DNA from 4 places in the Parazoarcus sp. PS-13 R2A genome. Region 3 is predicted to be linked to each of the others. Evidence: predicted binding sites of a transcription regulator. Region 3 holds the regulator's gene; each other region holds the start of a gene.
What was found. Region 3 encodes FNR, which switches genes on or off when oxygen is low (the NO sensors DNR and NnrR bind a similar motif). Its sites were predicted from a motif close to TTGANCTAGNTCAA; they were not measured.
Positions count from the first base shown of each region.

Region 1: a site for FNR is predicted at 2,542-2,555, ahead of AC22G6_RS11070 (hemerythrin domain-containing protein). Genes of this name have one in related genera too.
Region 2: a site for FNR is predicted at 2,098-2,111, ahead of AC22G6_RS17520 (amine dehydrogenase large subunit). Genes of this name have one in related genera too.
Region 4: a site for FNR is predicted at 3,287-3,300, ahead of feoB (ferrous iron transport protein B). Genes of this name have one in related genera too.

Region 1 covers NZ_JBYEXN010000010.1:63,504-69,018, forward strand. The annotation lists gene AC22G6_RS11055 (BaiN/RdsA family NAD(P)/FAD-dependent oxidoreductase) at 1-285, shown strand, start outside; gene AC22G6_RS11060 (UDP-2,3-diacylglucosamine diphosphatase) at 375-1,211, shown strand; gene AC22G6_RS11065 (MFS transporter) at 1,233-2,453, opposite strand; gene AC22G6_RS11070 (hemerythrin domain-containing protein) at 2,609-3,073, shown strand; gene AC22G6_RS11075 (DUF2249 domain-containing protein) at 3,070-3,291, shown strand; gene AC22G6_RS11080 (hypothetical protein) at 3,288-4,583, shown strand; gene AC22G6_RS11085 (VanZ family protein) at 4,626-5,021, shown strand; gene AC22G6_RS11090 (peptidase U32 family protein) at 5,082-5,515, shown strand, end outside.
Region 2 covers NZ_JBYEXN010000021.1:67,544-73,058, forward strand. The annotation lists gene AC22G6_RS17510 (EAL domain-containing protein) at 1-428, shown strand, start outside; gene AC22G6_RS17515 (helix-turn-helix domain-containing protein) at 585-1,610, opposite strand; gene AC22G6_RS17520 (amine dehydrogenase large subunit) at 2,236-3,390, shown strand; gene AC22G6_RS17525 (MauE/DoxX family redox-associated membrane protein) at 3,390-3,941, shown strand; gene mauD (methylamine dehydrogenase accessory protein MauD) at 3,938-4,540, shown strand; gene AC22G6_RS17535 (methylamine dehydrogenase light chain) at 4,566-5,102, shown strand; gene AC22G6_RS17540 (c-type cytochrome) at 5,111-5,515, shown strand, end outside.
Region 3 covers NZ_JBYEXN010000024.1:37,633-43,147, reverse strand. The annotation lists gene AC22G6_RS18540 (PHA/PHB synthase family protein) at 115-1,800, shown strand; gene AC22G6_RS18535 (Crp/Fnr family transcriptional regulator) at 1,919-2,605, opposite strand; gene AC22G6_RS18530 (SirB2 family protein) at 2,727-3,116, shown strand; gene fnr (fumarate/nitrate reduction transcriptional regulator Fnr) at 3,134-3,874, opposite strand; gene hemN (oxygen-independent coproporphyrinogen III oxidase) at 3,997-5,388, shown strand; gene AC22G6_RS18515 (sulfite exporter TauE/SafE family protein) at 5,457-5,515, shown strand, end outside.
Region 4 covers NZ_JBYEXN010000001.1:301,027-306,541, forward strand. The annotation lists gene AC22G6_RS01415 (AzlC family ABC transporter permease) at 1-657, shown strand, start outside; gene AC22G6_RS01420 (AzlD domain-containing protein) at 654-980, shown strand; gene AC22G6_RS01425 (ferrous iron transport protein A) at 997-1,242, opposite strand; gene feoB (ferrous iron transport protein B) at 1,254-3,230, opposite strand; gene AC22G6_RS01435 (Fe2+-dependent dioxygenase) at 3,347-4,027, opposite strand; gene AC22G6_RS01440 (alpha-hydroxy acid oxidase) at 4,021-5,157, opposite strand; gene AC22G6_RS01445 (TonB-dependent receptor) at 5,220-5,515, opposite strand, start outside.

The DNA.
Region 1 (5,515 bases), on a different contig from region 3:
GGCTGGGAGAAACCGGTCAACGCGTTCCGCCATGCGGATCTGCGCCAGATTGCTGCCACCCTTGCCGACTGGCAGCTGGTGCCATCCGGCACCCAGGGTTATGCCAAGGCGGAGGTCACGCTCGGCGGGGTCGACACCAACGCGCTGTCGTCAAAGACGATGGAAGCGCGCAAGCAACCCGGCCTGTTCTTTGCGGGCGAAGTCATGGACGTGACCGGCCACCTGGGCGGGTACAACTTCCAGTGGGCATGGTCATCCGGTTACGCAGCAGGCCAGCACGCCTGAGCCCGGCATCCCCGGCCCCGACCGACATTCATCACCCTGTCACACGCCTGCGCCACGCTTGACGGCGACCCCATCGCCCCAGGCCGCACATGCAGGAAAAACAGGTTCGCTCGATCTTTCTGTCGGATATCCACCTCGGCACGCGCGGCTGCCAGGCAGAACGTCTGCTCGATTTCCTGCGTTACCACGAATCCGAGAATCTCTTCCTGATTGGCGACATCGTGGACTTCTGGGCAATGAGCAGAAGCATTCACTGGACCAGCACCCAGAACACCGTCGTACAAAAGGTGTTGCGGCGTGCGCGCAAGGGCACGCAGGTGGTCTTCATTCCCGGCAACCATGACGAGGCCTTGCGCGAATACATCGGCACCACATTCGGCGACATCCGACTCGAGTCAGACTGGATTCACGAGACCGCGGACGGGCGGCGCTTCCTGCTGCTGCATGGCGACGAATACGATCAGGTTACCCGCCATCATCGCTGGGTTGCGGTACTCGGTGACGTCGCCTACAACGCGCTGGTCCGCATCAACGGCGGACTGTCACGCATCCGGCGCCGCCTGGGCATCTCCGGCTACTGGTCGCTCGCCGGCTACGCCAAGCGCAAGGTCAAGACCGCGGTCAGCTTCATCTTCGACTTCGAGGACTCAGTGATGCACGGCGCGCGCGAGCGCGGCGTGGATGGCGTGATCTGCGGACACATTCACTGGGCGAGCATGCGTGAGGTCGATGGGCTGACCTATGTGAATTGCGGCGACTGGGTCGACAGCTGCACGGCCATCGTCGAGCATCTCGACGGCCGGCTTGAGCTGATCCACTGGGGCGCTCAGACCACAGCACAGAAGGCGCTGCCAGCGCCCCCCGCCGCCGCACAGACACCGGAGCAGGCGCCGGAGCGGGAACAGGAGGCCGCAGTCAGCGCCTGAACCCGGCCGCACGCCGGGCGCTCAGCCCGGTTGCGCCCGACGCCACGGCAACAGCGGCAAATAGGCGAGCACCTGAACTGCGATCAGGCCGCCAAATGCGAGGCTCAGGGATGCAGACAGCGTATGCCCTGTCAGCTGCAAGGCATCCAGCGCCAAACCCAGGCCCCACTGCACGGCGAAGGCACCGGCAAACGCCATCAGGTTGATTGCCGTCGATACGCGCGCGAACACCTGACGGGGAAAATTCGAGGCGGTTGCGAGGTAGGTCTGTGAATTGACCGACGACAGCGCACCGAGCAGAAACCACAGCACCACCAGCGGCCCCAGATCAAACAGGATGCAGAGCTGCACGCTCAGCATGCCCGCATAGCCGAACTGGATCAGGTTGAGCGGGCGCACGCCGCGCGTTGCAAGGCGCACCCCGAGAAGGCCGATGGACAGTTGCCCCGCCAGCATGCCGACATTGAGCGCCACCAGATAGCCTGCGGCCTGGGCCAGCGACAGCCCGTTTACGCTCATCAGCCAGGGCACGGCCCAAAGGCTCTGCATGGCCATGAAGCCGCCGGTAAAGAACATCGACGACGCCGCGAATTTCAGGAATGCAGGGGCAGGAAAGATCCGCACCGCCGCGCGCAAGGCATCGAGCAGACGCTCGTTGTCCCCGTGGATGGCCTCGTCGGGCAAGGACAGGAAAATCCACAGCGAGATCATCAGCGCAAGCGCGGCGATGGTCCAGAACACACCGCGCCACCCCATAAACGGCAGCAAGGCCTCGACCGGTGCGCTTGCAGTGAGCGCGCCCAGCGCGCCCGCGGCCATGATGAAGCCGGTCATCGAGCTCTGCCGTTCGGCCGGATACCACATTGCGAAGCCTTTCAGCGCCCCCATCAAGCAGGCCGACACACCAACCCCGACCAGCGCGCGCGCGCTACCAAGGCCGGTAAGCGAATCGCCCATCGCAAAGGCGGCACTGCCCAGCGCGGTCAGCAGCATCAGACAGCCTTCGACCCGGCGCGGACCGAAGCGGTCGAGCGCAATACCCACCGGAATCTGTGCCAGACCGAAGGCCAGAAAATAGGTGCTGGTCAGCAGCCCGAGATCAGCGGCGGAAAGGCCGAGCTCGCCCGTCAGCGTGGGCGAAATCACTGCATTGACCGTACGCAGCAGATAGGACAGGTAATAGCCCAGCGCAAAGGGCAGGAAAATCCGCCCCAAGGCGCCTGGGGCTTGGGCAGGACTCATTTCGGGGAATCCGTTCGGCAAAGGCGGCATTCTGCCCGTTTTGCACCATTAAGGGGCACCCGCGGAATGCAGCGGCATGTTCACGATATTGACCCGCGTCAAGGCTGTGAAGGGATCGATGCGGAGAATCGAGACATTCCAGAGGAGTTCTGCCAATGTCACTTTCCAGCCTGATGACCGATGACCACCGTGCCTGCGACCACGTTTTTGCCCGGGTAGAAACCCTCGTCGCCAAGGGCGACTGGCCTGCCGCCGCAGCTGCCATGTCGACATTCGCCGCGGCGCTGAACGCACATTTCCTGGCGGAGGAAGAACACCTCTTCCCCGCATTCGAAGCCGCGACCGGCATGCGCGGCGGCCCCACCGCAGTGATGCGGGCCGAACATGCCGAGATGCGAACCTTTCTTGACAGCATGCTGGCCGCAATTGGCGCCCGCGACGGCGACGATTTTGCGGGCGAAGCCGAAACCCTGATGATCATGATTCAGCAGCACAACATGAAGGAAGAAAACATGCTGTACCCGATGTGCGATGCCCGCCTTGCCGACCGCAGTGGCGAACTGGCAGGCGCGCTCGATACGGCCCTGCATGCCCGCACAGCCCCCGGAGCCATGGCATGAACACACCGACGATCGTCGACGCCCGCGGCATGGAACCGCCCGTGCCCTTCGAGATGGCGATGGAGGCCGTGGCCGACCTCGCCCCCGGTCAGGCAGTCACGCTGCTGCTCGACCGCATGCCCCATCCACTGTTCCGTATCCTCGATCGCGACGGCTACCGCTATACCCCGACGGTTCGTGACGACGCAGTGGTCGAGGTCCTGATCGAGCGTCCATGAGCGGCGCCAACCCCGGCCTGGGCTATGAGGCAACGCCGCCGTTTTCGGCACCGCTGCGCTTCTTTCTCACCGCACCGTTGTTCGGCATCGTCGCCGGGTTGGTGCTGATCGGCGACAGCGGCCTGCTTGCATCGCGCTGGACGCCGGGCACCCTGGCCGTGGTTCACCTGTTTGCAGTTGGCTTCCTGCTGCAGATCATGCTTGGCGCGCTGATCCAGATCATGCCCGTGGTCGCCGGGGCGGCGCTGCCCGCACCGCTGCTCACCGCCAGACTGACCCACGTCGGGCTCAGTCTGGGTGCGGCCGGACTTGCGGCCGGACTCGGCTTCGGCCTGCCGGTCGTGCTGATCGGCGCCGCGGCACTGCTCGGGCTGAGCATTTTCGGCTTTCTCGGCTGCGCCACCGTTGCCATCATTCGTGCGCCAAAGTCGTCCATGGCAAGCCACACGCCGCGTGATCTGCGCCTTTCGCTCACCGGCCTTGCACTGTCCGTCGTGCTGGGCCTCTCGATCGCACTCGGGCTCAGCGGCGGCGCTGGGCTTCCCCTGCCCTTCACGACTCAGGTCAATCTGCACGCGGGCTGGGCGCTGCTTGGCTGGGCCGGCATTCTCCTCGCGGCGGTGAGCTGGGTGGTGGTCCCGATGTTCCAGATCACGCCCGCCTATCCGGTCGCGCTTACCCGTTACTGGGCGCCCGCCATTCTCGGCCTGCTGTGCGCATGGTCCGTGCTCAGTGTCACCGGCTTCGACCAGACTGCGATCATGCTCGCGCTCACCCTGATCGCCGCCGTGATCTGCTTTGCCGGCATCACCTTGCGCCAGCAGGCGCGTACGCGACGCAGCACGCCCGACGCCTCCTTTCGCGCCTTCCGCCTGGCGATGGTAGCCCTGATTGCCGGCGCCGCCCTCCTGATTTTTCCCCAGTTCTCCGATGCTGAGCGCTGGCCAGTGCTGGCCGGCATCCTGATCCTGCACGGTGGCCTGGGCGGCGCCACCAGCGCCATGCTGTACAAGATCGTGCCCTTTCTGGCGTGGCTGCATCTCACCCAGGCCAAGGTCAAGGCACCCAACGTCAAGAAGATGCTCCCGGATGCGCGCGCCAAAGCACAGCTCAGGATGCACGTGCTTGCGCTTGCAGCGCTGCTTGCCGCTGCACTGGCGCCAGCGCTGGGGCCGCTTGCGGGACTCGCGCTGATTGTCGAGTTCGGCTGGCTCATGCTCAACCTCCTCCATGTCGTCAGGATGTGGCGGGCAAACGCCCCCACGCCACAGCGCGCCGTCACACCAGCCTGATAAGATCGGCGCCTGTTCCGACCTCAGGCACCCGTCCCGCTCATGCTCCGAATCCCGCCCGCCCTCAGTCGCGGCCTCTTCGTCTTCGCCCTTGTGGCCGTGTTCTGGCTCGCCCTGCAACCGGCACCCGATGTGGTCCAGATCGTCAGCTGGCAGGACAAGATCGAACACGCGGTGCTGTTCGCCGTGCTGATGGTGCTGGGCAGCCTTGCCTGGCCGGATCGCATGCTGCAGGTGGTGCTCGGTCTGCTCGCCTACGGTGCGGCGATGGAGGTGGCGCAGTCCTTCACCGACTACCGCTTCGGTGACCTGTGGGACTGGGTTGCCGACGCCATCGGGCTCTTGCTCGCCGCCATCCCGGCCCGCCTGCTTGCGGCCCGCTTTGGCGCGCCCCCGGCGCAGGCGTCGAGCACTGCCGGTGCACGAAACCAAGCCTGAGGATTCGCGAACCGGTATCATTACCGCCTTTCCGATCAAGACCTTGAAGTCGCGCCGCTGATGAACGCCCGTCACCAACTCGAACTCCTGTCCCCGGCCAAGAATGCCGACTTCGGCATCGAAGCCATCACCCACGGGGCAGACGCCGTCTATATCGGCGGTCCGTCGTTCGGCGCACGTGCCTCAGCGGAAAACACGGTCGCCGACATTGCCCGCCTGGCCGCCCATGCCCACCGTTTTCATGCGCAGGTGTTCGTGGCGCTCAACACCATCCTGCGTGACGATGAGCTCGAGGATGCACGCAAGCTCATCTGGCAACTCTACGACGCCGGTGCCGACGCGCTGATCGTCCAGGACATGGGCCTGCTCGAACTCGACCTGCCCCCGATCCAGCTCCACGCCAGCACCCAGACCGACATCCGCGACGCAGCCAAGGCCCGCTTCCTGCAGGACGTCGGTTTTTCGCAGATCGTGCTCGCACGTGAGCTCACGCT
Region 2 (5,515 bases), on a different contig from region 3:
TGCGGCGCATCGTCGACGAGTACCGCGCGATGGGCATGGGCACGGCAGTGGATGACTTCGGTGCCGGCTACGCGGGCCTCAACCTGCTTATCCGCCTGCAGCCCGATGTGCTCAAGCTCGACATGGACCTGATCCGCAATATCGACAAGGATCGCGTGCGCCGGATCATCGTTGCCCACATGGCGTCACTTGCGCGCGAGCTGCCATGTACCCTGATCGCCGAGGGCGTGGAAACGCTCGAAGAGGCGCGCTGCCTGCTTGATCTCGGTATCACGCTGCACCAGGGCTATCTGTACGCACGTCCGGCTTTCGAAGCGATTCCAAGGCCGGATCCGGCCGTGCTGGCTGAACTTCTCGGTGCCTTTCCGGACGTAATCGGACTGCGCGCGCTGACCTCCGCAGGTCTTGGGACGGATATCGGCAAGTGATTCGCCCCTGCCGATTGCCGATTTGGGCTACTCGCTGAAGGTCTGTGCGGGTTTCGTGTGGCGGCCATTGCCAAGCGGTGTCGGTCATGCACGCGGCTGGTGCTCATGCTGCGTTGCGCGAATCCGGATGGTGCATAAGCACCCGTGATTTTTGCGTCAGCCGAGCCGGAGCGTCGTGTTTCGCAGCGTTTCCGACGGTAGTTCGCCAAACATCGCCTTGTAGTCCGAGGCGAAGTGGGACAGGTGCCAGAATCCCCATTTTGCAGCCACGTCTGCGACCGAGGTCGACTCCGCAGTAGCCGCCTTGAGCGCTCTGCGCACGCCATTCAGACGCAGCGCCCGCAGGAAACTGACCGGGTTGAGGTTGAGCACGTCCTGAAAGCTGTATTGCAGGGTGCGCCGGGAAACCCGCAGTTCGGCACACAGGTCGGCGATGGTGAAGGGTTCCTCGATGTGCGCCTGCATGTACTCGCGGGTGCGCTCAACAACGAGTTGCCGGCCGCGACATGAAGGGGTGGAGCGATTCTCGAGCGCAGGTTTGATGGTGGATAGCAGGCTCCCGTAGACGGCCTGTTCGAGTGCTTTGCGCATTGCCGCATGCTTGAGCATCTCGGGTGTGGCACGCAGGCTCGAAATAACGGTTCCGAGGAAATCCCGCAGTGCAGCGGCCTGCTCCGGCGAAGTTGGCAAAACCCGCTTGCCGTCGAGTTCCGCTTCGAGGTCGCGATGCTCGACCTGCAGCGCGTAGTTGTTCAGCGCCTTGGCATCGGCCGTTACCCCGAGAATCTCCTGCAATTTTGGCGTACGGAAATCCATCTCTTCGCCGCCCTTGAGCGTCACGAACGAATTGATTTCGAGTATTTCGCCGCAATACCAGCCATTGCCGTCGATCTCCACCGGCACGCCGAAGGTGCGTGATCCCTCCCAGCTCTGACCAATTTCATGCACGGACTGATTGGTCCGCTCGCGGAAAATCTGCAGGCTCTCGAAACAGTACTCTTCGAAATGCCCTGAAAAAGCCCCTGCAGTGAGCTGGTCGTACTGCTGTGTCCAGTTCCTGAGGCAGGACGCGTGATCGTCGGCATCGTGCGTTGTGCGGCGCTGCGCACTGACGGCTTCTGCACCAGTGGAGGCGGGGGGCATCACGAGTTCGGTACTCCGCACGGGAGAAATGATTGACATTTAAAGCACCATTCGTGCCATGCCATTGACAAGGCGTCGGCCAACCGTCTGCAGTGCTGACGGTTAAGGCGAAGGCTGGATGGCGGCGTGCGGTGAGGGCCTTGCCGCAATGCGGTCAAGGTGGGCAGGGCCCTGTTGCAAGGGCGCCAGCCGGTGTGACGTGAGCTGCGGGGGGACGGCTCGCCCACGATGAGCTCGCCGTCTGTGCAGACGGCGAGTGCAGGATGCTCCATGGTCAGTCTCTCTTCCTTGTGAATCAGGAATATTTATCGTTATATAAAGCAATGTGTTTTAAGACTAAACCGAATTTTCGCGCTTGAAAACCACTTTCTGTTCCTAGCCGACGTTATCCCGGAATGCGCCATGATGGTGCGCTGCGGTATCACTTTGGAGGCGTCGCGCCCTCATCATCAGTCGAATCGGGCCTTGCCGATTTCGGTTACCGGCCTGTTCCTGTCTCGTCCCAGAATCCACTCATCCCGTCATCTTGATCTGGATCAAATTTGACGGTGATGAGAAGCGGGTCCGCCTGGTTGCAGAGACCGGTCGGGCAATACGAGAAACGCCGGCGATCACCAGGGTCCGTTCGCGAGACCAGGTTTGCCGGGTTGCAAGGAGCTCAGTCGTGGTTCGATATCGCGCCCTGAAGACCTGCGCGGCCGCATTGCTGATTGCCCTGTCGGGTGCATCCGCAAACGCCGAGCTGGCCGTCGAAATTCCCTCGGTGGAGAAGCTTGCGCCACCCGATCCCTACCGCATTTTCCTGTCCGATATTGCGATCAGCCACATCGTCGATGGACGCCTGCATGTGCTCGACGGCAAGAACATGAAGTATCTCGGCGTGATCGCTGCCGGCTACGCCGGGCAGGCCGTGCTGTCGCCCGATCGCAGCGAGGTGTATGTCGCCACCACCTACTATTCGCGGCTGTCCTCGGGCGAGCGCACCGATACGGTGGACATCCACGATGCGCAGACGCTGGTGAAGACCGGCGAGATCGTGATTCCGCCCATTCATGCGCAATCCCTGCATTACAAGGGCACCATCCGCACCTCCGCCGATGGGCGCTGGCTGTATGTGCTCAATGCCACGCCGGCGATCTCCGTGACGGTGGTCGATCTCAAGGCGCGCAGCGTGGTGTCGCAGATCGATCTGCCCGGCTGCTGGATACTGCTGCCTGCCGAGTCGGTTTCCAACCGCTTCTCCACCATCTGTGGCGACGGCACCATGCTTACCGTAACGCTCGACGACAAGGGCCAGGCCGTCGATCAGCAGCGCAGCGCCAAGTTCTTCGACCCCGACGTCGACCCCATCTTCATCCACGGTGAGCAGGACGGCGACACCTACCGCTTCGTGTCCTACGGCGGTGATCTCTACACGGCACACCTTGGCGCTGCGGTCGCCACTTTCGACCCCAAGTGGTCGCTGCTCACGGCTGCCGAACGCAAGGCGGGCTGGCGCCCTGGCGGCTACCAGTTGCTGGCACAGCACAACGCCAGCGGGCGCATTTTTGTCGGCATGCATGACGGTGCCAAGGTGGGCAGTCACAAGTTCCCGGCCAAGGAGATCTGGGGTTTCGATCTGAAAACGCAGAAGCGTGTGACACGGGCGCCGGGCAGCAACGCGATCGCACTGGCGGTGAGCAAAGGCGACAAGCCCAGGCTCTTTGCCTATGACGGTGTCACCGGTGCAATGGCGGCCTACGATGCCAGCGCTGCGCTGAAGCTGGTCGGCCGCATGGAAGGCGTCGGCGTGACGCCGACCATGATGGAGCTGCACTGATGGACGCCCTTGCCATCGACCCGGTGCTGGCGCGTGCCTGTGGCGCCGCACTGGCGGTCATCCTGATCGTGGGGGCGTGGCAGAAGCTGCGCGACCTGGTGGTGTTCGAGGCTTCGGTCGAGCTGTACCGGCTGCTGCCCGAATCGCTCGTGCCGCTGTTCGCCCGTCTCTTTCCCGTGCTTGAAGCGATGGCCGGCGTCGCGCTGCTGTTCGATGCGTCACGTCCGCTGGGTCTTGTACTCGGCGTCCTCGTGCTCGGCAGCGCAACGGCCGGCGTTGCAATCAACGTTGCCCGCGGTCACACCGAGATCGACTGTGGTTGCGGCGGTGCCGAAGGCCACACGCGCCTGTCCTGGCTGCTCGTGGCGCGCAATGCGGTGCTTCTGGGCCTGCTTGTGGTCGGCGCGCAACTCGGCACCGATCGCGGCCTGGTGTGGATCGACTACCTCTCCGTTGCCGGCGGCACCCTGATGCTGCTCACTCTTTACGCGGCGGCCAACCAGCTGCTCGCAAACCAACCCCATCTCGCCCAAATGAGGAGCGGATCATGAATGAAGCCCTGATGATTTCGAACGTCCTGTTGTGGATTGCGGTGCTTGCCGCACTGGTCGGACTGTTTGCCCTGGCGCGGCAGATCGGCGTGCTCTACGAGCGTGTTGCGCCGATGGGCGCGCTGATGCTCGATACCGGCCCGCAGGTGGGTGAGGCCGCACCGGTGTTCGATCTCCCGCACCTCACCAATAGCCGCGATCGCATCTCGCTCGGCCTGCCCGGTGACAAGAGCACGCTGCTGTTCTTCCTGTCGCCGACCTGCCCGGTGTGCAAGAAGCTGCTGCCGATCCTGCGCTCGGCAAATCAGACCGAGCGCAGCTGGATGCGGGTGGTGCTGACCTCGGACGGCGAACAGCCGGAACACCTCGCCTTCTACGACAAGGCCGGGCTGCAGGACTTCCCCTATGCGCTCTCGCGCGAGCTTGGCATTGCCTATCGAGTGGCAAAGCTCCCGTATGCGGTGCTGATCAATGAGCAGGGCCGGATCGCCGCCAAGGGGCTGGTCAACTCCCGCGAGCAACTCGAAAGCCTTTTCACCGCCAAGGAAATGGGTGTGGCCTCGGTACAGGCCTACCTCGATCAGCCGGGCAAGGCCTGATTCCGAAGAGACAAGGAGAACGCAAATGAAATGGCTGGATGAATTCTTCGAACGCAAGACGCGCAAGGTTGCGCAAAGCGCCTCCCGGCGCAGCGCATTGATCGGCATCGGCAAGCTGCTTGTCGGTTCGGCCTTCGTGCTGCCGGTGCTGCCTTTCGATCGCACGGCCCAGGCGGCAGGCGCCACCGCGTCCAAGAAGGCGGCGGGCAAGTTGCCGACCGACCAGGACTGCGAATACTGGCGCTACTGCGCACAGGACGGCTACCTGTGCAACTGCTGCGGTGGCACCGCGTCGAGCTGCCCACCCGGTACCGAGGCATCGAAGGTGTCCTGGATCGGCACCTGTCACAACCCTGAGGACGGCAAGGACTACCTCATCAGCTACAACGATTGCTGCGGCAAGACCTCCTGCGGGCGTTGCTTCTGCAACACCAACGAACGCGAGATGCCGGGCTACCGCATGGGCCTGCATAACGACATCAACTGGTGCATGGCCAACGACTCGACGATGTTCCACTGCACGATGGCCACGGTGGTCGGCCTGGCAGACGTCAAGAGCTGAGGGCGGACATGAACAGGCTGCTTGCGGCGGGTCGGACAGGCATACTGGTTTGGGCCGCACTGCTGGGCGCTTCCCTGACAGCAGGCGCCGCGCACGCGTCCGAAGCGGGCAAGGCGCGCTACCAGTACATCCTGAATTGTGCGGGTTGCCATCAGGCCGACGGCAGTGGCGCGAAGTCGGGCGGTGTTCCGACCATGCGCGGGCAGATCGGGCACTTTGCCAGCATTCCGGAGGGGCGCGACTTTCTGGTGAAGGTGCCCGGCACTTCGAACTCGGCATTAAACAATGCCGATATCGCCCGCATGCTGAACTGGATGCTGCAGGCATTTTCCGCAGAAACGCTGCCTGCCGATCTGGCGCCATACACCGAAGCCGAAGTGACCCGTTTGCGCAGTCAGCCGCTGAGTGATGTC
Region 3 (5,515 bases):
TTCAAGGAGCAAGAAATGGCCAGAGCAAGCAAGAGCACAGGCAAACGGCCTGCATCGGGCAGGACCGGAAGGCGTGCCGAAGATTTCAACCCGGGACAGGTCGTCAAGCGCGCCATGCGCGAACTCCATGACGGCGTGGAAGGTACGGTGGATCCACTTGGAATGGCCGCGCCGCTCGTCCATGCCCAGCTTGCATGGCTGGCGCATCCACAGGAACTGGCGGAGCGCTTCACACGGCTGTCGACGGACCTGTGGAAACTGCAGCTGCACTCGGTCAATCGCATGCTCGGGCTGGCGAGTTCGGATCCGATACGTCCTCACTCCGACGACGCGCGTTTTGCCGATCCCGTATGGACGGAGTATCCGACCTGGGATTTGAGCAAGGAGTGGTACCTCGCTTTCACCCGCAACATGCAGGACATGCTTTACGACACCCCCGGGCTGGCGAGCAAGGAGCGCAGGCGGGCGGCATTCTGGTGGCGTAATCTGCTCAACGCGATGGCCCCCACGAATTTCTTGTGGACCAATCCGGTGGCGATGCGCAAGGCCGTCGAAACCAACGGTGAAAGCCTGACCAATGGCTTCAAGAATTTCCTCGAGGATCTCAAGGCCGGCAATGTCCGGATGACCGACCCGGACGATTTCCATGTTGGCGAAAATCTCGCCACGACGCCAGGCGAGGTGGTCTTTCGCAATAATCTGCTGGAGGTGATCCATTACGCGCCGACGCAGCCAAAGGTGCATGCGAAGCCGATCGTGATCGTCACGCCGTGGATCAACAAGTTCTACATTCTTGACCTGGTGCCGCGCAAGAGCATGATCCGCTTCCTCCTCGATCAGGGGATGGACGTCTTCATCACGAGCTGGAAAAACCCCGGCGCGTCCATGCGCGATTGCAGTTTCGACGATTACCTCACCGAAGGCGTACATGCCATCATCGAGTGCGCGCGAAGCTTCACCGGGCAGGACAAGGTGCATGCAGTTGGCTACTGCATCGGAGGCACTGCACTGTCGATGTACATGGCATGGGCAAACCGCCATTTCCCAGAGGACGAGGTGCCGGTTGCGGACTGGACCCTGCTCACCACGCTTGTCGATTTTCACAAGCCGGGCGACATCGAGGTCTTCATCGACGAAGCCAGCATCCGCTACATCATCGACAACATGGCCAGCAAGGGCTATCTCGACGGCAAGGAAATGGCTTCCGCTTTCCGCCTGCTGCGCTCGAACGGCCTGATCTGGCATTACGTTGTGCAAGGCTGGCTGTACGGCGAAACGCCGCCGCCATTCGACGTGCTGTACTGGAACATGGATACCACGCGTATGCCGTACGCGATGCATTCGTGGTACCTGCGCGAGCTTTACCTGAACAACAAGCTGATTCATCCCGACGCACTCGAGGTGGCGGGTGAGCCGCTCGATCTCGGCCGTATCACGCAACCGCTCTACGTCGTTTCCGCAGAGGACGATCACATTGCGCCGTGGCTGCAGACTTTCCGTGTGGTCAACCACGTCACCGGTCCGAAGCGCTATGTGCTCTCGAGCTCAGGCCACATTCTCGGCATCGTCAATCCGGTCGTCACGCCGCCCAAGCGCAGGTTCTGGGCCGGTGAAGCGCATCGCTCGGATACGGCCGAGCAGTGGCGCAATCGCACTGAAGAGCAGGCGGGCAGCTGGTGGGCCGACTGGATGGACTGGGTCAAACCCCACGCCGGAGAGCTGATCGAAGCGAGGCCGGCGGCAAGCGAGCAGTTTCCTTCTCTCGCACCGGCGCCAGGAACCTATGTGCTTGAGTCCTGAGCGCTGACGCGTGAAGGCTTCGGCTTTCAGCACCCGGGTATCGTGAAAAACGGCCTCTTGCTCGTTCAAGAGGCCGTTGCTTTTCGGGGGGGACGGAAGGACTTGAGCGGGTGAAGTGCTACCCGCTGTAGCGCGACAGTGCCTGCGGATTGTGAAGCGTGATGCGCTTGCCGTGAACGGTGATGAGTCCATGGTCTGCCAGGTCGTGGAAGATCCGCGAAAGGGTCTCGGGCGTCAGGTTCAGGCGTGACGCGATGACCTGCTTGCTCGTGGGCAGGGAGATGTCGCAAGCCTTGGTGCCGTCCTCTTCGGTTTGCTGGAGGAGGTAACCGATTACGCGCTGTGTGCTTGAGCGCAGGGAATAGGTTTCTACGTCGCGCACCATGTTATGCAGGCGGACCGCCATGCCTGCCAGCAGCTTGCGTGCAAACTGCGGATCCTGATCGATCAGGTCGGATACGACGTTCTGGCCGATATGAAGCAACGACATGTCGGTAAGCGCTTCGGCAAAAACGGGGTAGGGGCGGTTCATGAACATCACCGCTTCGCCAAAGCTTTGCTGCGGGCCGACGATTTCGACCACTTTCTCGTTGCCCTGAGCTGACGAGAAACCGAGCTTGAGCTGTCCTTCGGTGACGAAATAGAAACCGTGGGCAACGTCGCCGCGCTGGAACAGCAGTTCGCCCTTGCCCAGTCGGCGTTCGCGGGTATAGCGTGCAACACGTTCCAGCTCACTCTCCGACAGCTCCCCGAACAGGGAGATCTGACGGAGCTGGGTAAGGATGTCTGAGGCGGTCTGGTTCATTCCGTGCTCCTGCATTTCACTTTCGATTCTAGCCTGCGTGGCCGAATCCTGTTTGTTCTGTCATTGTTCGGTGCCCGACCAGGGCGCACCGGTCAGCATTTTCCCCGAGGAGGAACGAAAGATGTATCAGGCGATCAAGCACATCCACGTCACCTGTGTGATTCTGAGCCTTGCCGGCTTCGCGCTCAGGGGAGTGTGGATGCTTGTTGATAGCCGTCTGCTCACACATCGTCTGACGCGCGTTCTGCCGCATGTGGTCGATACCGTGTTGCTTGGCAGTGCGATCACGCTGGCGGTGATGATCGAACAGTACCCGTTGCAGGCACCGTGGGTGACCGCCAAGGTCATCGGCCTGATCGTCTACATCCTGCTGGGCGCCGTTGCCCTGAAACGTGGCCGAACGCGCACCGTGCGCGGGGCTGCGTTCGTTGCTGCGCTGCTCGTGTTCAGCTGGATCGTGTCGGTCGCGCTCAGCAAGAACGTCGGCGGCTGGTTCGCCGCCTTTGCCTGAGCGCGACAGTCCGGGGCTCAGCGCGCGCCGGGCTGGTGCTGAATGAGTTTCTTGAGACCGTCGTTGTCGAGAATGCGGATATGTTTCTGCTGCACCGCGACGAGGCCGTCTTCCTGAAAGCGGGAGAAGGCACGCGAGACCGTTTCCAGCTTCAGGCCCAGATAGGAGCCGATCTCTTCGCGGGTCATGCGCAGGTGAAACTCGGCGGCCGAGAAGCCACGAGCGGTGAAGCGCTGCGACATGTTGAGCAGGAAGGCCGCCAGACGCTCTTCCGCGCGCATGGAGCCCAGCAGCATCATCACGCCGTGATCGCGCACGATCTCACGGCTCATGACCTTGTGGAACTGGTGCTGCAGGCCTTCGATCTCGCGCGACAGTTCTTCCAGCTTGGCGTAGGGAATGACGCAGACTTCGCTGTCTTCGAGCGCAACCGCATTGCACGAGTGGAGCTCGGTGCTGATGCCGTCGAGACCGATAATCTCGCCGGTCATCTGAAATCCGGTGACCTGCTCGCGACCATCTTCGAGCAGAACGTCGGTCTTGAAGGAACCGGCACGGATCGCATAGATGGCTTCGAAGAGCTCGCCCGCTCGATAGAGCGGCTGCTGACGCTTGATCTTCCGACGTCCGCCGACGAGTTCGTCGAGGCGGTTGAGTTCGGTGTCAGTCATGCCGAACGGCAGGCACAGCTCCAGCAGATTGCATTGTGAACATGCGGTTTTGAGCCCCGCCGCGGTGATCGGCACCGTCGCCTTCATTTGCACTGTAAACTTGCTCCGATTCCGGATTGGGGGTAGTCAGAATGTTGCCGTTGATCCAAGTCAACCACAAAACGCCGGCTTTCTGCCATTGTTAAGTAACACATCGACGCAGCCAGACCATGACCAGCCAGACAGACCTCATCTTTGATCCCCAGTTGATTCGACGATTCGACATCAACGGGCCTCGCTATACGTCGTATCCCACCGCAGACAGGTTTGTGGAGGCGTTCGATGCACAAGCACTGACAGACTGGCTGGGAAAACGTGCCGTCGGCGGTGTGAGCCGACCGCTGTCATTATACTTCCACATCCCCTTTTGTAACACGATCTGCTACTACTGCGCCTGCAACAAGATCATCACCAAGGATCATGGAAGGTCTGCCAAATATCTGAATTACCTGGAAAAAGAGATCGAAATGCAGGCGGCGGCCCTGGGTGGCGCACGTCAGGTCACACAGTTACATCTCGGGGGCGGAACGCCGACCTTCCTCTCGCACGCGGAGATGCATCAGCTGATGGATGCGGTCCGCAAGCACTTCAACCTGGTGCCGAATGGCGAATACTCGATCGAGGTCGATCCGCGCAAGGTGGATTTCGACACCGTCGAGATGCTGGCCAACCTCGGCTTCAATCGCATGAGCGTCGGCGTGCAGGACTTCGCCGAGGATGTGCAGATTGCGACCAACCGCGTGCAAAGCGTCGAAGAGACCAAGCTCGTCATCGACGCGGCGCGGGCAACCGGCTTCAAGTCGATCAGCATGGACCTGATCTATGGTCTGCCCAAGCAGAACGTGATCAGCTTCAACCGCACGCTGGAGCAGGTGCTCGAACTCTCGCCCGATCGAATTTCGCTGTACAGCTACGCGCACCTGCCGGGACTGTTCAAGCCCCAGCGCAGGATCATTCCGATCGATCTGCCGTCAGCGGACTCCAAGCTGCAGATTCTGCAGCTTGCCATCCGTCGCCTGACCGACGCCGGCTACGTCTATATCGGCATGGACCATTTCGCGAAGCCGGATGACGAGCTGACCGTGGCGCAGCGGCAGGGGCGTCTGCACCGCAATTTCCAGGGCTATTCGACCCAGGCCGAGTGCGACCTGCTGGCCTTCGGTGTGTCGGCGATCGGCAAGATCGGTCCGGTCTACTCGCAGAACGTCAAGACGCTCGACGAGTACTACGATGCGCTCGATCGCGACGAGCTGCCGGTGCTGCGCGGCATCGAGCTCACCGCCGACGATCTCCTCCGGCGCTCGATCATCCAGGCGCTGATGTGCCATTTCGAGCTGTCGATCGAGTCGATCGAGATTGCACACCTCATCAAGTTCCATGAGTACTTTGCAGACGAAATCGCCGACCTCAAGGAAATGGAAGAGGCCGGGCTGGTGAAGATCGACAAGGACTGGATCAGCGTGCTGCCCGCGGGCCGTCTGCTGGTGCGGGGAATTGCGATGTTCTTCGATCGCTATCTGCGCTCGGATCGCGAGCGGGCCCGTTACTCCCGGGTGATCTGACCGGGCGGGGAGGCGCGGTGCAGCGTAGAATGCGCGCACCGCATCAAACGCTTCATAGCTGATTGAACATGCCCGAAACCGGTTATCTCGCCGTCTTCCTGATCGGCCTCCTTGGCGGCACCCACTG
Region 4 (5,515 bases), on a different contig from region 3:
CTGCCGATGTCGCTCGGTCTCGTACCGTGGGCCGTCGTGACGGGCATTGCGATGCGCTCGATCGGCCTGTCGCCGCTCGAGGCAATGGGCATGAACATGCTTGTGTATGCCGGTACCGCGCAACTCGGCACCTTGCCCCTGATCGCCACCGGTGCGCCGCTGTGGCTGATCTTTCTGACCGCGATGGTGCTCAATCTGCGCTTCGTGATTTTCAGCGCCGCGCTCGCGCCCGCGTTTCATGGTCATGCCTGGTCGCGGCGAGCGCGTGCGAGCTATCTGCTGGTTGATGGTGTATTCGCCGTCGGTTCGGAGAGGATGCTTGCGAGTGAGGATCCCGAGTGGCGCTGGGGCTATTTCATTGCGCCGTCGGCATGGGCCTGGTGCCTGTGGCAGACCTTTGTGCTGCTGGGCACGCTTGGCGCCGAAGTGATCCCGACCGACTGGTCGCTCGAGTTCATGGTGACCATCGCGCTGATGCTGATGATGATCCCGATGGCCCGTTCCCGGCCGATGCTGGTGGCTGCGCTCGCTGGCGGCGTTTCGGCCGTGCTGCTGCGCGAGCTTCCGCTGCGACTTGGGCTGTTTGCCGGCATCGCGATCGGCATCGCATCGGGCTTCGTCGCCGAGCACTGGCAGCAGCGGAGGGCGGGCGCATGAGCGAAGGCATCTGGCTGTGGCTGACCTTCATCGCCATTGGCAGCACCACCATCCTGACCCGTGGCAGCTTCATCATGCTGGGGGAGAAGGCCCGCCTGCCCAGGGCCTTGCATCGTGCATTGCGCTACGCGCCGGCGGCAGCGCTGTCCGCCCTGGTGGCGCCGGACATTCTCCTCGACGAAGGCGCGCTGCAGCCCTTCAATCCGAAGTTTGCCGCAGCCCTGGTCGTGCTCTTCTTTGCCTTGCGCTCGCGCAACCCCTGGCTGCCCTTCATCTTTGGCATGGGGCTGCTGATCCTGATGCGCAAGGGCTTGGGCTGGTAGCCGGAGCGGAGGGGGCTCAGGCCTCCTCGACCCAGACGTGGCGTGCGACATCGTGCTCGAGCGCGAGCTCCATGTGGTCGCATAACACGACGGTCATCGGCTGCTGCTGCGTCACGCGAATGATGTGTGGCGGCGACATGCCGTAGGCGTGCAGCTGTTCGACCTGCAGCGGGTCGATTTCGGTGCCGAAGTCCGCAACGCGGACCTTGCGGCCGATCGGGGTGCCGGTCAGGCGGATGCGCTCGGAGGGGGATGGGCTCATGTCGATCTCGCTCAGAAGAAGAGGCGCAGGACGTGGTTGAGGACGCCGCCGACAAAGAAGGCGGTCGGCATGATCATCGCCAGCATCAGTGCGGTGGTGCGAACGCCCTGTTCCTTGACGATCATCATCACGCTGGCGATGCAGGGCACGAACAGGGTGATGGTCACCATGCCGACGACGGCCTGAATCATGTCCAGCTGATGGCTCAGGGCGAAGAGGCCGGTGGCGCCGAAGTCGCGGCGCAGAAAGCCCATGACGAAGGCCGCGCTGGCTTCCGGCGGCAGTCCGAGCCAGCCGGTGACCAGCGGCTTGCCGGCTTCGATGATCCACGGCAGGGCGCCGGTGCGGTCGAGCACGAACATGATCAGGGTGCCGAGCAGAAAGAGCGGGATCACTTCGATCAGGTACCACTTGAGCCGGCCACCGGTCTTCTTCAGCACATTGCCGAGTACCGGCATGCGCATGGGCGGGAGTTCGGTCACGAGCGGGACGCGTCGCCCCTTCACCAGCTTGCCGGCCAGCCAGCCAGCACTGAGCAGCACCAGCACCATGGCGCCGGCCCAGATCACGGTGGCGCCAAACGAGATGCCGCCAAGCAGGCCGAGCACCACGCCAAGCTGTGCCGAGCACGGAATTGCCAGCGCCATCAGGAAGATGGTGATCAGGCGCTCGCGCGGCGTGTGCAGGATGCGGGTGGTCAGTGTGGCCATGGTGACGCAGCCCAGGCCCAGCACCATCGGCAGCACGGCGCGGCCATTGAGGCCGATGGCGGCGAACATGCGGTTGGCGATGACCGACAGGCGGGTGAAGTAGCCGGAATCCTCGAGCAGTCCGAAGGCAAGGAAGAAGGTGGTCACGATGGGCAGGATCAGCGCGAGTGCGTAGGTCATGCCCATGGTCCACAAGCCGTACTCGCCCACCAGCAGGTCGGCGATCCACGGAACGGTGATGTGGGTCTGCACCAGGGTGGTCACCGCAGGGTTGAGGATCTCTCCGAAGAAGTCCTCTTCGAGAAGGCCAACCAGGGTACTGGCGCCAAAGTCACCGACAAACAGGTACACCACATAGAGCACGGCCAGCAGCATCGGCCAGCCCCAGATCCGGTGCACCGCCACTTGTCCGACCAGCAGCGACAGGCTGCGGTCCTTGCCTGCGGCCTGTTGCGACACGGTGCGCGACAGGGCTTCGGCGGCACGTCCACGCTCACGCGCGAGCCGCGCCGGCAGGGAGTCACGGCCGGTGGCCGGCGCAAGGGTGGCGACCTCTGCCAGCAGCGCAGGCCCCTCAGGACGGGTGGCGAGCCAGGCCTGCACCTCTGCATCATGTCCGAGCAGCAGGATGGCCAGGCCGCGGGCGGTCAGTCGCGGGTGAGGGGCGCGTGCAGCGATCATGGCGGTGACCTGACCGATGACGGTCTCGATCTCCGGGTCGTAGCGCAGCATCGCCGCCGGTTGGCGTGCGTGGGCGAGGGCGTCGGTCAGCGGTGCGATGCCTTCGCCGCCAGTTGCGACCGTTGCCACCACCGGTACGCCGAGTGCCTCGGCGAGTGCCGATGCATCCACGGTCACGCCGCGCGCGCTGGCCTCGTCCGTCATGTTCAGCGCCATCACCATCGGCACGCCGAGTTCGGCGAGCAGGGCGGTGAGGTTCAGCGTGCGCCGCAGGTTCTTGGCGTCGCCCACCTGCACGATCAGGCGCAGATCTTCATGCAGCAGTGCGCGCACCGTGGCCCGCTCATCGTCGCTGCGCGAGGGCAGGGCGAGCACCCCTGGGGTGTCGAGCAAGGACATCTCGCGGTCGAAACGGGCGGGCGCCCGGGCGACTTCAACCGTCGTGCCGGGGTAGTTGGATACGTTTACGTAAGTGCCGGTCAGGCGATGGAATAACACTGACTTGCCGACGTTCGGGTGTCCGACGAGGGCGAGGGTTGTGTTGCCCGACTCGGAAGCGGCAAGACTTGCGTGTTCGGTCAGCGTGGCCTGGTTCATTGGAAGCTCGGCGATGTAAGTTCATGGGAATGATAATGCATCGCATTAAGAGTTCTTTGATTTGGCTCAACTGCTGTTGTATCCATGCACTTGGTGTGGCTATCACCCCTGCCGCATCAGGTCACGGCCCAGCGCCGGAGCAGGTTGTGATAGACCTGCGTCAGCGTGATCAGATCGGGACGGGTGGCGCTGTCTGGCGTCAGCCCCTGAATAGCGCGGTCGAGATCGAATAGCAGGGTCCGGTCTTCCTGCTGCTGCACCATGCTTTGTATCCAGAAAAAGGATGCGATGCGTTCGCCGCGGGTGACCGGCGTGACCTGGTGCAGGCTGCTCGACGGATAGAGCACCATGTCGCCGGCGCCGAGTTTGACCGCCTGTACGCCAAAGGGGCCGTCGATCTGCAGTTCGCCGCCGTCGTACTCGTCCGGCTCGGACAGGAACAGCGTGGCGGAAAGGTCCGAGCGCACGGTGAGTCCCGTGCCACCGACCGCCATCAGCGCGCTATCGACGTGCAGGCCGTAGGCGCCGCCGTTGCGGTAGCAGTTGAACTTCGGTGGAAAGATGCGGTGGGGGAGTGCAGCGGAGATGAAGGCAGGGTGGTTGCCCAGCTTGCGCAGGATGTGGTTGCCCAGCGCAACGGCGAGTGCCGAGCCGTCTTCGAGCTGGAGATTGGTCTTTGCAGCGCGAGCCAGCGTGCCCGCGGTCTTTACCCCATCCTGCCAGTCCGCAGCCGCGAGTTGCTGCCTGAAGTGCAGTACTTCGTCCTTGCTCAGGACGTTTTCGATCGGAATCAGCATGTGTGGTGCGCCCCTTTCTGTTCTTGAATCATGTCCGGGCCGATATCGTTCAGGGTCGCGCAGCCGGCAAGGGCCATGCAGACTTCGAGCTCCTCGCGCAGCGTCCTGATCAGGTGAGCCACGCCAAGCGCGCCGGCGACGGCCAGCGCATGAAGCTGCAGACGGCCGATCATCACTGCGTCGGCGCCAAGTGCGAGTGCCTTGAAGATGTCGGTGCCGCTGCGAATGCCGCTGTCGAGCAACAAGGGATAGTCCTCACCCACCGCCCGGCGGATCTCCGGCAGGGCAACGAGGCTGGCCGGCACGCCATCGAGACTGCGCCCGCCGTGGTTCGAGACGACCAGCGCAGCCACTCCCTTGCGGCGGAGCTCAACGGCGTCCGCGGGGTGGAGCACACCCTTGACCACAACGGGCAGGGCAGTGTGCGCGAGCAGCCAGGCCAGATCGTCCCAGGTCGGGGCTTCGCTCATCATGCCCTGAAAGATGATGCTTTGATCCCGGTCCAGTCGAACCTGTGCGGGCGCCGGGTAAGCGGCAAGATTGACCGGCTGAATCGCGGGCGGCATGACGAAGCCTGCGCGGCGTGCGCGGATGCTCGGAGCCTGGATCGATGCGTCCAGCGTGACGACCAGGGCGCTGAAGCCAGCCCTTTCAGCGCGCCGGACCAGATCGAGTGTGTATTCCCGTCGCGGCTGAAAATACAGCTGGAACCATTTCTCCGCGCCTGCCCGTTCGGCGACGTTCTCCAGGCGGACGGAGGACAAGGTGGAGCACACCATGCAGGCATCCATGGCGGCTGCGCCGCTTGCGCTCGCGAGTTCGCCTTCGGGGTGGGCAAGCCTGTGAAATGCGATCGGCGCAAGCATGACCGGATGCAGCAGCGTGCGGCCGAGCAGGCGCAGTCGCGTATGGCCCGAGCTCAGGTCGCGCAGCAGGCGGGGCCGCAGGCTGAAGCCGGAGAATGCGTCGAGGTTGCTGCGCAGCGTGGTTTCCGTGCCGCTGCCGCCGTCGATATAGGCCAGTGCGCGCGGGTCGATGTGCTTGCGTGCGAGGCGCTCATAGTCCTGCGCGCAATGGATTTCGGCGGGAATGTGATTCAGTGCAGCCAGCAGATCTGTTGTGTCGTTCATTGCGATGTGTGCAAGGGAGAAGCCCGGCAGGAACCAGGCCTCTCCCATGTATCAGCCCGGAATCAGAAGCTGTAGTCGAGCGTCAGACGCACGTTGCGCCGGTCGCCCATGTAGGCAAACGAACCCGAGCGATACACCGCGGTGTAGTACTTCTCGTCGGTGACGTTGCCGATATTGACGCGCGCGCTCAGCTGCTTGCTGACCTTGTAGTTGGCGAAGAGGTCATACACGGTGTATTCCGGCACCTCGAGCGAGGTCGCCGCGACCGACTCCGGTTCGCCTGAATACTTCTCGCTGGAATAGGTGACGCCGCCACCGAAAGTGAATTTCGGTGTGAGCGCATAGCTCAGCAGCAGCG